3 regions of the Halopseudomonas xinjiangensis genome follow, and region 3 is predicted to be linked to each of the others. Evidence: predicted binding sites of a transcription regulator. Region 3 holds the regulator's gene; each other region holds the start of a gene.
What was found. The regulator FliA, encoded in region 3, starts transcription of late flagellar genes. The targets are predictions, from matches to a motif close to CTAAAGTTTNNNNNNNNNNNGCCGNTAA.
Positions count from the first base shown of each region.

Region 1: the regulator FliA is predicted to act here: its motif matches at 2,299-2,326, upstream of BLT85_RS02525 (flagellin).
Region 2: the regulator FliA is predicted to act here: its motif matches at 1,556-1,583, upstream of BLT85_RS04960 (methyl-accepting chemotaxis protein).

Region 1 is NZ_LT629736.1:550,316-554,504, reverse strand. Features, by position in the region: gene fliD (flagellar filament capping protein FliD) at 1-431, opposite strand, end outside; gene BLT85_RS02530 (flagellar protein FlaG) at 530-934, opposite strand; gene BLT85_RS02525 (flagellin) at 1,006-2,205, opposite strand; gene BLT85_RS02520 (glycosyltransferase) at 2,426-4,189, opposite strand, start outside.
Region 2 is NZ_LT629736.1:1,097,774-1,101,962, reverse strand. Features, by position in the region: gene BLT85_RS04970 (YcgL domain-containing protein) at 31-327, opposite strand; gene rnd (ribonuclease D) at 314-1,468, opposite strand; gene BLT85_RS04960 (methyl-accepting chemotaxis protein) at 1,657-3,099, shown strand; gene BLT85_RS04955 (ComEA family DNA-binding protein) at 3,136-3,417, opposite strand; gene BLT85_RS04950 (O-succinylhomoserine sulfhydrylase) at 3,633-4,189, opposite strand, start outside.
Region 3 is NZ_LT629736.1:696,327-700,515, forward strand. Features, by position in the region: gene flhF (flagellar biosynthesis protein FlhF) at 1-275, shown strand, start outside; gene fleN (flagellar synthesis regulator FleN) at 305-1,132, shown strand; gene BLT85_RS03190 (RNA polymerase sigma factor FliA) at 1,129-1,866, shown strand; gene BLT85_RS03195 (chemotaxis response regulator CheY) at 2,008-2,385, shown strand; gene BLT85_RS03200 (protein phosphatase CheZ) at 2,401-3,195, shown strand; gene BLT85_RS03205 (chemotaxis protein CheA) at 3,208-4,189, shown strand, end outside.

The sequences.
Region 1 (4,189 bases), 150 kb from region 3:
CCGCTCGCCTCGTCGGTCACATTGATCTTGAGCGGAGCATCACCACCGAAGCTGATTTCGAGCTCACCCGCGCCAAGCGACGAGGTAGGATCGGTGAACCCTTGTAGCGCGACCTTGCTCGACTGCGCCAGACTATAAACTTGCACGCTGTAACTTCCCGCAACCGCCTTAGTGTCCGCGGAAACCGTGAAAATATCCGTCTTACCAGACGTAGCCGTGCGCTTCTCGAACAGCGATGCGCTATTCAAGTCTTTGACCGTTTTCTGGAAATCAGAGAGCGCGCTACGAAACTGCCCGAGCGCAGAAAATTTGGTTGTCGTCGCCTTTTCAAGACGATTGAGCTGAGCGGTTTTCGGCGCTGCTTCAGCGTTGACCAGGGCGGCTACCATGCCCTGAATATCAAGCCCCGAACCGATACCTGTAATAGCCATATTTGTGTCCTTCCGACCAAAAGTTGACGGATTGTGAATCCGCACAGCGTCTCCCGGTCATCAGGCAAGTTACGTGCCAGCTTAACCGGCCAGGAAGCCTACGCTTCCGCCTCGAACAACACGCTACGTATCTGTGAGAGATTTTCGGCCAGGCGAAGGGCCTCTTCCGAAGGAATTTGTCTGATCACGTCCCCGCTGGATCGCTCGGTCACGTTGATGACCACGCGTCCGCTGGAGTCGTCGATCTGAAAATCGATATTGCGACTGACGGATTGCACAAAATCCTGGATGTCGGTCACTGCGGTATCCAGTGCGTTTCTGTTCACTTCCGCGGACTGCTGAACAGCATCAGGTGACTGCGTAGCAATAGGCGCGATCGACGAGTTGATCATCGCCGCATCGGCTTGCCGCGATATTGGACGGCTGCTGAGGCCCGCCTCGACCGATACCGCGCTTACGCTGGTACGGCTGAGTTGCAACGGTTTGGGTGTGCCCATTTCCATGGTACTAACCTCGCATAGGAAAAAGCGGAGAGAAGGTCACCCCTCTCTCCGCACTGTTACCACTTCCCGACTTAGCCCAGGAGGCTAAGGACAGCCTGCGGCAACTGGTTCGCCTGGGACAGCATTGCAGTACCAGCCTGTTGCATGATCTGGTTCTTGGTCAGCTTGGCCGATTCAGCAGCGTAATCGGTGTCCTTGATCGCGCTACGAGCAGAAGACGCGTTCTCCGAGATGTTCTGCAGGTTGCTGATGGTCGACTCAAAGCGGTTCTGTACCGAGCCGAGGCTTGCACGCTGCGAATCGATCGACTTCATCGCTTCGTCGATGATATATACCGCTTCCTGGGCACCTTTGGCACTAGTAATGTCAATGTCTTTCACGCTGTTGCCAGTAGTAACCTTCGAGAAGGTTTGATCAGTGGCACTGCTTGCGGCAGTCTCCGCGGCGGTAGCAGTAGCGCCCGTGGCAAAGGTCATCGACAGTTCATCGGCAGCAGTACCCATCTTACGGTCGGTGATCAATTCGATAGCGCCGCTGTCGTTGACAAATGCACCGACACCAATGTTCGCATCGTTGATCGTGCTAGCCAAAAGCTGGGTTTGCTCAGTAGCAGTGGCGCCGGACGCGTACTCTGCGCTGATTTTGAAAACCCGGTCGGTGCCGTCTGCGCTGCCCGAGGCGACCGTAAACTCTACTGCCACCACACCAGAGGCAGTAGCCGCACCTTGTTGAGCGATCGTACCGCTGCTGATCGAATCGCTCTTCAGCTCCTTAGTGCTTACTTCATTTAGTTTAACGCTGATCGCTTCGTTAGCCGCGCTACCTACCTGGAACGTTTCTGTACCAAAACTTCCATCAAACAACTTTTTGCCACCGAACGCAGTGGTGTTAGAAATGCGGTCCAGCTCTTTCTTCAGCTCGGCGACTTCGGAGTTAAGAGCTTTCCGCTCGCCTTCGCCGTTTGAGCCGTTGGCCGACTGGAGGGACAGGTCACGCATACGCTGCAGGATATTGGTAGATTCCTGAAGAGCGCCTTCCGCGGTTTGCGCAATGGAGATGCCGTCGTTGGCGTTCTTGGTCGCTACCCCCAGACCGTTGATCTGGCTGGTCAGACGATTGGAGATCTGCAGGCCGGCCGCATCGTCCTTGGCGCTGTTGATCTGCGAACCGGAAGACAGACGCTGCAAGGAAGTCTGCAGATTTGAAGAAGAGGCACCCAGGTTACGCTGGGCGTTCAGTGAAGCTACGTTCGTGTTTACTGTAAGGGCCATGGTAAGTACCTCGTAGACCTGGTTATGTTTGCCTGAGCCGCGACCCCAGGGCCGGACTTGCCCAGGCACCCATTGAGTTCGCATTCAGTTACTGTATCGACGCCGTTCGTCAAAGCTTTAGGAATTTTTTTATTTCCCTTGACTCCGAAGCCGGCGCATCACACAGCGCCTTTCGAGGCCGACCAAACATCATGTCGGCCTCGTTCCAAAAAACTTGAACTCAGTGTTGCAGCCAAGCTTTCTTCCAAAGAGCGATGGCGTCTTCGTCGAGCATCCAGTCACGCCGCACCGCAGCTTGAAGACGTCTACCAGCTTGCTCGGAAGCCTCCGGATCAGCCAGATGCTGGCGGATCGCGTCAACCCAGTCGCGGTATCGGTTCTTTACCCGGGTCACCGGGAGCTGCCCTTGATAACAACGGACATCAGAACACACCACCGGAAACCCACAGATGCCGTACTCCAGCAACCGTAAATTGCTTTTGCACTCGTTGAAGAGATTTTGTTCCACCGGAGCGATGGCCAAATCGAGATCTAGACTCGCCAGTTTGGACGGGTATTGCGCTATCGGTACTCCAGCGTGAAATTCGTGAACGTGGGGCCTCAGTTTATCGGGGCACATACCGAAAAATACCCAATCGACCTCTTCCGACAAATCCTTCACGACGTCATAAACCAACTCTAGATCCCCCGTGTGGCTCGCACCGCCTGCCCAACCAATTCTTGGTTTTCCAGACTGTCGGCGGGTAGCTTCAGGCAAGGAACCCCACCAAACTGGATCCAGCCTATTCTCCACGACGTGAATACTGGGATGATCAGCCGCGAACACATCGGCTAGCGCGGAAGTCGAAACGACGAACCGATCAACGTATGACAATCCTCGCTTTATTGAGCGAAGCACGTCCTTGGGCATGTGCTGCCGGTGTGCACTCTTGAGAGGAAGACCGGGAAGGTAATCATCAAGCTCGTACACCTTGAACGCACGAGAAAATGCCTTCATGCGACGCAGAGCCTCAAGCCGGTCGGATCCGATCTGTCGCTGCAGTAAGACCACGTCAGGGTCGTATCGCTCGAGGTCCGCAACATGCATCAGCCCGACAGACAACGCACCATCCACAATACCTTTGTCCCGAAGCGCATCGAACGGCTGAATTACTCGATAATGACCGCAGCCGTACAGATCCGCCGGATGCGCCAACAGGACAGGAAGCGGACGCCAAGAGTCGAGAGGTCGCCATGAAATTGAAGTATCTGCCAGCTTGAAACCGCCTGGCTTCACCAGCGAAAGATTGCGGTTATAAGCGGGGTCTCTCGCCAAGACCGGCAACCATTTCGAATACATGGCGTCTTGTTCCGCAACAAACCGCGCTCTTTTCTCTCTTTGCTTACTTTGGTCCACGTGGGTCTGGCTCACACTGCCCTCGTGGAGCACGACCGAATGAGGACTCCATACCAGCAAATAGCCCGCCTGCCGGACCTTCAAGCACAGATCGACATCGTTGTACGACACTTTAAACGCGGTTTCGTCCATTCCCCCTACGCTGACATACACCGACTTCCGAATCATCAGGCATGCCGCCGTCAGCGCAGTATAGTTCTGGGTAACCTGCAGTCTGTGCATATAACCCGGCGCATCGGACGCCTCGCCAATGAAAGGGTGTTCCGCGGGGCCGCCCAGACCAAGGATGACCCCGGCGTGCTGGATGCTACCGTCAGGAAAAAGCAATTTAGACCCGACGATACCAACTTCGGGTCGCAGCGCGTGGTTGATCATCTCCTTGAGCCATGTCTTGCTGATTATTGCCGTGTCATTGTTTAACAGCACCAAGTATTCGCCCCTGGCCTGCGAAACCGCCATGTTATTAATCGCCGAAAAATTGAACTCTTCAGGGTATCGGACGACACGTATCTTGCTCTCATCTAACTTGCTAACGCCTTCCAGCCATGCCAAAGCATCCGGATCGTCGCTACGATTGTCGACGATCAA
Region 2 (4,189 bases), 400 kb from region 3:
TCCGGAGCTGCTGATCCAGACCGCCCGCGTTTAGATGGGATCATTGCGGGTGAGCAGCTCGTCCGGGAGATGAACGATCCAGTCCTCGGCCTGGGGCGGCATTTGCACGTGGTAGCCCTGCTGTTGCAGGTTACGAATGACGGTTGCTGCATCTTCCCTGGCCAGCTTGCGCTGTTCGTCGAGCTCGAGGTCCATGGCATGTTCCAGCGCGCCGGCCATGCGCATCAACGGCTCAGGCAGACTCGTCACATCCGCTCCGCGTTTCAGGTAGATATACATGCCCTGCTTGCGCTTGCTCCGATAGATCGAGCATTCAATCGACATCATTGCTCTCCTGGGTACCGTTGGCTACCTGCAGCAGTTGCTCACCCATCAGGTCTCGCCGCCAACCGCTGAGTTCATCGGGTAGCTCGTAAGGGCCGCCGGGGTAACCAGTACGAACCAATGCCTCGAGAAATTTCTTGCGCAACATGATTTCCGGCGCGATGCCGAGGCGAACGGCATGGGCCTGTCCGACTTTGCGAAGCGCCTTGAGCACACGATTGGCATCGGCCGGGAGTGGCTCGGGCAGGCGGTCCGGCCATTGTTCCTGGGGCACCGCCTTGCCCTGGCGAATCAGGTCGAGAATTTGCTGCCCGTCATGTCGCACCGAGCGCGGATGCATGTCATCGATGCGAGCCAGATCCTGCAGGCTTTCCGGCTGACGTTGGGCGAGCGGCACCATTGCCGTCTCGCGCAACAGACGATTGCGCGCCTGGTCGCGCGAGCGGGATTCACGCTCGCGCCAGGCGGCCAGCAACTGAAGGATAGCCAGTTGATCCGGTCGCAGCCGCCACGCCTGCTTGATGCTCCGATAGGCAAGATCCGGATCCTGCTGCAAGCCGACGGCAGCGGACTGCTCTGCGGTATCGCTAAGCAGCCAGCCGGTAAAGCCCGCCTCCTCGATACGCGGAGCGAGGACCTGGTAGATGGCGGCGAGGTGAATGGCGTCGTCGGCAGCATATTGCAGCTGCGTTTCGCTCAGGGGACGCTGGAGCCAGTCCGAGCGGGTTTCGTCCTTCGACAACTCTATACCCAGCAGTGCATTGACCAGACGGGAATAACCCATCGAGAAATCCATGCCCAGATACGCGGCCGCGAGCTGGGTGTCGAACAGCGGTTGCGGCACCGCACCACAAAGGTGATGAAACACTTCCAGATCTTCGCTGCACGAGTGCAAGACCTTGACTACGCGCGGATTTCTCAGCAGCGCGACCAGAGGCGACCAGTCCGTAATCGCAAGCGGGTCGATCAGATAAGCCGCCTCGCCATCTCCGATCTGGATCAGCCCGGCGATCGGGTAGAAGGTTTCGGTGCGCACGAACTCGGTGTCGACTGCCACGAACGGCAGCTGCTGCCAGCGCTCGCACCAGCGGGCGAGTTCGGAATTCTCGGCGATCATCAGGGGCCGGGCCCGGTTTGCAGTCATGTCGCGGTTCCTTGAGCGGGGCGTCAGTATAACTGATCGACGGCTCAAGGCTCGGCTTCAAAGCGATACGGAAAGTGTCCTGTCACCATCAAGATTGATCCGTATCAACCGATACAGTCCATGGGTTCTTATAATTGGCGCTCAACCGCGCCGCATGGCACGGAACGAGCGCAGCGAGTGGAGCAGGCATGGCTTTTCAGCATTTACCGTTGAAGTACAAGTTCTGGGCGGTCAATGGGGTGACCTTCATCAGCACTTTGCTGTTGGTGCTGGTCGCGCTATGGGTCGAACAGCGGACCCTCCATCAGGAGCGCCAGGGGGTCGCCTCAGAGCTGATTAGCCATATTCAGATGGGCGTTGAGGTGCCGCATCTGCGCTGGTTGCCTGCTGACGCGATGAATGCAGCCCAGGGGTCGCTGGGCGCCACGCCGCGCTGGATCGACGCTGCAGACTTGCCGCCGCGCATCTCGGATGAACTCTATGGCGCCTGGGCCATGCACAAGGATGGCCAGCCAGCCTATCTCGCGGTGCGCCAACAACCCTATTTCGAATTGCTCGTCGCCCAGGCGCCATTCTACGCCGTAGCGGTCTTCGTGCTGATGCTCGGCGTATTGATCGTCTCCCAGCTGCTGATCCTCTTCATCACCCGGCACATTACCGCTCTGCGTGATGTCATGTTGGCGGTACAGGAAACCGGCGATCTGACCCTTCGCGCCAGGGCCGATTCACGCGACGAGGTTGGCTCCATCGCCCGCGCATTCAATGCTATGCAGAGTTCGCAGCAGGACGTTGTCGGGGCAGTCCGACGCGCAGCGGAAGATCTTGACCGCGGCACAGCGGAACTCGCCCGGCTGATGAGCCAGGTACGCGACGGCATGATCGCTCAGCAAGGTGAAACCGATATGGTTGCCGCAGCAGCCAATGAAATGAGCGCTACCGTACAGGACATTGCCGGCAATACTGCGGCATCGCGAGACCAGTCAGACCAGGCGGACCGGCTAGCGCGCAATGGTCGCGATCAGGTACTCAAAGTTAGCGAAACCATTACCGGGTTGGCGACCAGCATCGAGCGTTGTACCCGACACATGCAGAAGCTCGAAGGCCACAGCCAGGAAATCAGCGGCGTGGTCCGCGTGATTCGAGAGATCGCCGAACAGACCAACCTGCTTGCGTTGAATGCAGCCATCGAGGCCGCGCGCGCCGGCGAATCCGGTCGCGGCTTCGCTGTGGTTGCCGATGAAGTAAGGGCTCTTGCCCAGCGCGTACAGAAGTCGACTGATGAAATCCATCGAATGATCGAGGCGCTGCAGGCCGGGACTCAGGATGCGGTAAGAGATATGCAAGCCAGTGCGCAGCTGACGCATGACTCGGTGGAACAGGTGGAGGAAGCAGGTGCCTCGCTTGGTCGTATTACTACCGCCGTTAGTCAGATCCTGACAGGCAATAGCGAAATCGCATCGGCGGTGCAGCAGCAAAGCCAGGCAGCCGAAGCGATCACCCAAAGCGTGGTGCAGATTCGCGATGTTACCGAACAAACCGTGGAGCAGACTCACCGCAGCGCTTCGACCAGCGAGCAGCTGGCCGCCCTCGCCCACCAACTGAGCGGATCGGTCAGCAAGCTGCGGACCTGATCCGTGAGCCGGGCAGCCTCGCTGCCCGGTATTGAGTTACTGCAACGAAATACGTTCGCGATTCTTTTCGACAGTCGCGGCGCCGATACCAGTAACCGAGCTGAGCGCATCCGCCGACTCGAACTGGCCGTGCTCCTCGCGATAGGCAACGATCGCCTGCGCTTTCGACTCCCCCACACCCTGCAGGCTTTCCGCAATTTCTGCCGCGCTGGCGGTATTGATGTTGACCGAGACGGCTGGGGCAGTGGTTTCAGCGAAGGCTGGCGTAACGAGCCATGCGGATGCGACGAGGATGAGCGTGCTGATCAGTTTTTTCATGATTCACTCCTTGAAGTTGATATGGGCCGTACAACAAGGGTGACTACAGAGGCTTACTGCTCGAAACACCCGCTTCCCTGCGGCAGGCGTACCCTATGGCAAAATCCGATCGATGCCAAACGGGATGTCCGAAAATGTGAACCGCTAGGCAACCAAAGCGCCGCTTCGTGCGAGGTGCAGGGAGTCGGCCCGCCATACGACGGGCACGATTCAGATCAGACTGCGTCGAGACCGCGCTGCAGGTCTGCACGGATATCAGCAACGTCTTCCAGACCAACCGCAACCCGAATCAGGTTGTCACGGATGCCTGCCGCTGCCCGGGCGTCCGGCGTGAGCCGACCGTGGGTTGTGGTGGCCGGATGAGTGATGGTCGACTTGGCATCGCCTAGATTGGCGGTGATGGAAAGCAACCGAGTCGCATCGATGAAACGCCACGCCTCCTCGCGCCCGCCGCGCACCTCGAAGCTGACCACTGCACCGAAGGCGCTTTGCTGCGCGCGTGCTAGCGCATGCTGCGGGTGGCTGGACAAGCCGGCGTAATAGACATGTTCGACCTGCGGCTGTTGCTCCAGCCACTCGGCCAGCGCTTGCGCGCTAGTACAATGCGCCTGCATGCGCAGACGCAGCGTTTCGAGCCCTTTGAGGAACACCCAGGCGTTGAACGGACTCATCGTCGGCCCGGCCGTGCGCAGGAATCCGACAATTTCCTGCATATGTTCGCGGCGACCGGCAACCACACCACCGAGCGCCCGGCCCTGGCCATCGATGTACT
Region 3 (4,189 bases):
CTTTTCACAATTACCGCGCCTGTGGCTTGTCCGGCTGTATCCTGACCAAGGTCGACGAAGCCGCCACTTTGGGCGAATCCCTAGGGCTGGCTATGGAACAGGGTTTGCCGGTAGCCTATCTGGCAGATGGCCAGCGTATTCCAGACGACATCAGCAAGGCTGTGGGTCACCAGTTGGTTAGCCGGGCAGTCAGCCTGGCAGGCAACGAAGCCCCGGCAGATCAGGCCATGGCCGACGTGTTTGCGGGTATATTGCATACCCAGCGGGCAAGCTAATGAATTTCAAGACAAGGTAATCGACACAGATGGCCATCAAACATCCGGTTCAGGTTATCGCGGTCACCGGCGGTAAGGGCGGGATCGGCAAAACCAACGTTTCGGTCAACCTCAGCCTGGCACTGGCTGACCTGGGCCGTCGCGTTGTACTGCTTGATGCCGACCTTGGCCTGGCCAACGTCGACGTCCTGCTCGGTATCAAACCCAAGGCAACGCTCGCCGACGTGCTGGAAGGCACCTGCGATCTGCGCGACGTGCTGATCACCGGCCCGGGCGGAATCCGCATCGTTCCGGCCGCCTCGGGCGCCGCGAAAATGGTCAACCTCAACCCGCAGCAGCATGCGGGATTGATCCAGGCATTCAGCGACATCGGCGACAATCTTGACGTGCTCATCGTCGACACCGCCGCGGGGATCGGTGATTCGGTCGTCAGCTTCGTGCGCGCGGCTCAGGAAGTACTGGTCGTTGTCTGCGACGAGCCGACCTCGATCACCGATGCTTACGCGCTGATCAAATTGCTCAACCGCGATTACGGCATGACTCGTTTCCGCGTGCTCGCCAACATGGTGAATACGCCGCAGGAAGGCCGTACGGTGTTTGCTAAACTGACCAAAGTGACAGACCGCTTCCTGGATGTCGCGCTGCAGTACGTCGGCGCGGTGCCCTTCGACGAAGCGGTGCGCAAGGCAGTCCAGAAGCAGCGTGCGGTGTATGACGCATTCCCGCGCAGCAAGGCTTCCATCGCCATCCGTGGCATTGCGCAAAAAGTGGATTCCTGGCCCCTGCCTGCCAACCCACGTGGGCACCTGGAGTTCTTTGTCGAACGTCTGGTGCAGCAGACAGGGTCGGGGCTATGAACGCATCGGCCAGTGGAGTACGCATGTATACCCGCGCCCAAAGTTCTGCCGAATATCAGGATCGTCTTGTCGAGCAATTCGCTCCCCTGGTCAAACGTATCGCCTATCACCTGCTGGGCAGGTTGCCGTCGAGCGTTCAGGTCGAGGATCTGATGCAGGCCGGCATGATCGGTCTGCTCGAAGCGTCAAAAAAATTCGATCACGGTAAAGGTGCAAGCTTCGAGACCTACGCTGGCATCCGCATCCGCGGAGCCATGCTCGACGAGGTGCGCAAGGGTGACTGGGCTCCGCGCTCAGTCCACCGCAACACACGTATGGTCAGCGACGCAGTACGTGCCGTTGAAGGTCGTTTGGGCCGTGACGCTAAAGATCACGAGATCGCTGCCGAACTCAATATGAGTCTCGACGATTATTACTCGATTCTCAACGATACCAGCGGCAGCAAACTGTTCAGTTTCGAGGATCTGCTCGAATCGGGCGGGGAGGCCGACGCGCACGCCGATCACGAGCCCTACGGCGGGCTTCAGGACGAGCGATTCCGGTCGGCGCTGGTCCAGGCTATCGATGGCCTGCCCGAGCGGGAGCGGTTGCTGTTATCGCTGTATTACGACGAAGAACTGAATCTCAAGGAAATCGGTGCCGTCCTCGGCGTCAGCGAGTCCCGTGTGAGCCAGTTGCACAGTCAGTGCGCGGCACGCCTGCGGGCGCGTCTGGCAGACTGGCGCAACGATTGATTTTATCGCCAGCATCCGGACAATGCCCGGGTAGCCAGCACACCGCAACAACGACAAGGCTGGCAAGGCCATTAGCATCTGATTAGCGAGTGCGAACCTGCACTTTCCCTGGTTTGTACGGAGGTCGACTTGGACAAGAACATGAAGATCCTCATCGTTGATGATTTTTCGACGATGAGACGTATTATCAAGAACCTGCTGCGCGACCTGGGGTTCACCAACACGGCCGAGGCCGATGATGGCAATACCGCCTTGCCGATGCTGCAGAGCGGTGGTTTCGACTTTCTGGTTACCGACTGGAACATGCCGGGCATGAGCGGCATCGACCTGCTTCGGGCCGTGCGCGCCGACGACCGTCTCAAGCATCTTCCGGTGCTGATGGTTACCGCCGAAGCCAAGCGCGACCAGATCATCGAGGCCGCACAAGCCGGCGTGAACGGCTATGTGGTCAAACCGTTCACCGCGCAGGCGCTGAAGGAAAAGATCGAAAAGATTTTCGAGCGAGTCCAGGCAAAGTAATCCGGGGTACAGGTTATGGCTTTAAGCAAGGATCCCGGCCAGGCGACTGCTCAGGAATTTGAACACTCTCTCAAGGATAACGCGCGGCAACTGGTCGAGTTTCTCGAAAAAGGCCAGTTCGGCGAAGCCATCCTCGTCATCCACGCCATCAATCAGGCGCGCGATCGTGGGCTTTACCACGAAGTCGGGCAACTGACTCGTGCGCTGCACAACTCCATCGTGAATTTCCAGATCGACACATCTCACGCGCTGGGTGACAGCGGCGAAGTGTCAAAGATATCCGATGCGTCCGATCGGCTCGACTATGTCGTCAAGCTGACCGACAAGGCGGCCAACCGCACCATGGATCTGGTGGAAAGTAGCGCACCTATCGTCTCGGATCTTGGTCAGGAAGCGTCCGCGCTCAAGGCTGACTGGGATCGTCTGCAGCGCCGCGAAATGGCCGCCACCGAATTCCGCGACCTGTACAGGCGGATTGGCGAGTTTCTCGAAAAGACCGAGAAATCCAGTGCACAGGTGTCCTCGCATCTTAACGACATCCTCATCGCGCAGGATTATCAGGATCTCACCGGACAGGTGATCAAGCGTGTCACCGCGCTGGTTCATGATGTCGAGGAAAGCCTGGTCAATCTGGTGCGTATGGCTGGTCAGGTCGACCGCCTCGCGGGTATCGATCATGCCGAGCCCAAGCGTGAGGAGAAAAAAACCTCGGACAGGGGTGAAGGTCCGCAGATTCATGCCGATATAAGAGAAGACGTGGTTTCTGGACAAGACGAAGTTGATGATCTTCTGTCCAGCCTTGGCTTCTAGGGGAGTGGGTGCATGAGTTTCGACGCGGATGAAGAGATCCTCCAGGACTTCCTGGTGGAAGCCGGAGAGATCCTCGAATTATTGTCCGAGCAGTTGGTGGAGCTGGAAAACCGTCCCGAGGATACGGACCTGCTCAACGCCATCTTTCGCGGTTTCCATACCGTCAAGGGCGGGGCCGGATTCCTCCAGCTCGATGCTCTGGTCGCCTGCTGCCATATCGCCGAGAACGTCTTCGACATCCTTCGCAAGGGTGAGCGTCAGGTCACCTCGGAACTGATGGACGTGGTGTTGCAGGCGCTGGATGCGGTCAACGGGATGTTTGCCGAAGTGCGTGAAGGCGAAGACCCGACGCCGGCTGATCCGGAGCTGCTCGCGGCCTTGTCTGTCCTCGCACAGCCCGCCGGTGAAGAGATTATCGCATCGCCTGTGGTCGCGGCGGTTCCGGCCATGGAGCTGGAAGCTGTTGCAGCTGAAGGCGACGATGCCGACGGCGACATCACCGATGACGAATTCGAACAGTTGCTCGATGCCCTGCATGGTGGTGAGCCTGCTGCTCCCACCCCAGCCAGTCCCGTCTCTGCAGCGACCGGCGAACCCGCCGTTGCTGCTTCCGGGGACGAGATCACCGACGATGAATTCGAGGCGCTGCTCGATCAGTTGCATGGTACGGGCAAGCCGCCGGTCGTGACCGACGCACCCAAAGCGCCCACCCCGGCCGCTCCCGCATCGGCGGGTTCGGACGAAAACATTTCCGACGATGAATTCGAGGCTCTGCTTGATCAACTGCATGGCAACGGTCAGGCCCCTGGCGTCATTGCTGCGAACGCCGCGGCTACGGCTGGCGCTGCACCGGCGAGTGAGCGAAGCGGCGTAGACGACCATATCACCGACGACGAATTCGAAGCGTTGCTCGATCAGTTGCACGGCTCTGGCGCCGCACCGGGCGAAGCAGAGGTTGCGCCGTCGAAGCCCGATGCGCCGGTAGCCAAACAAC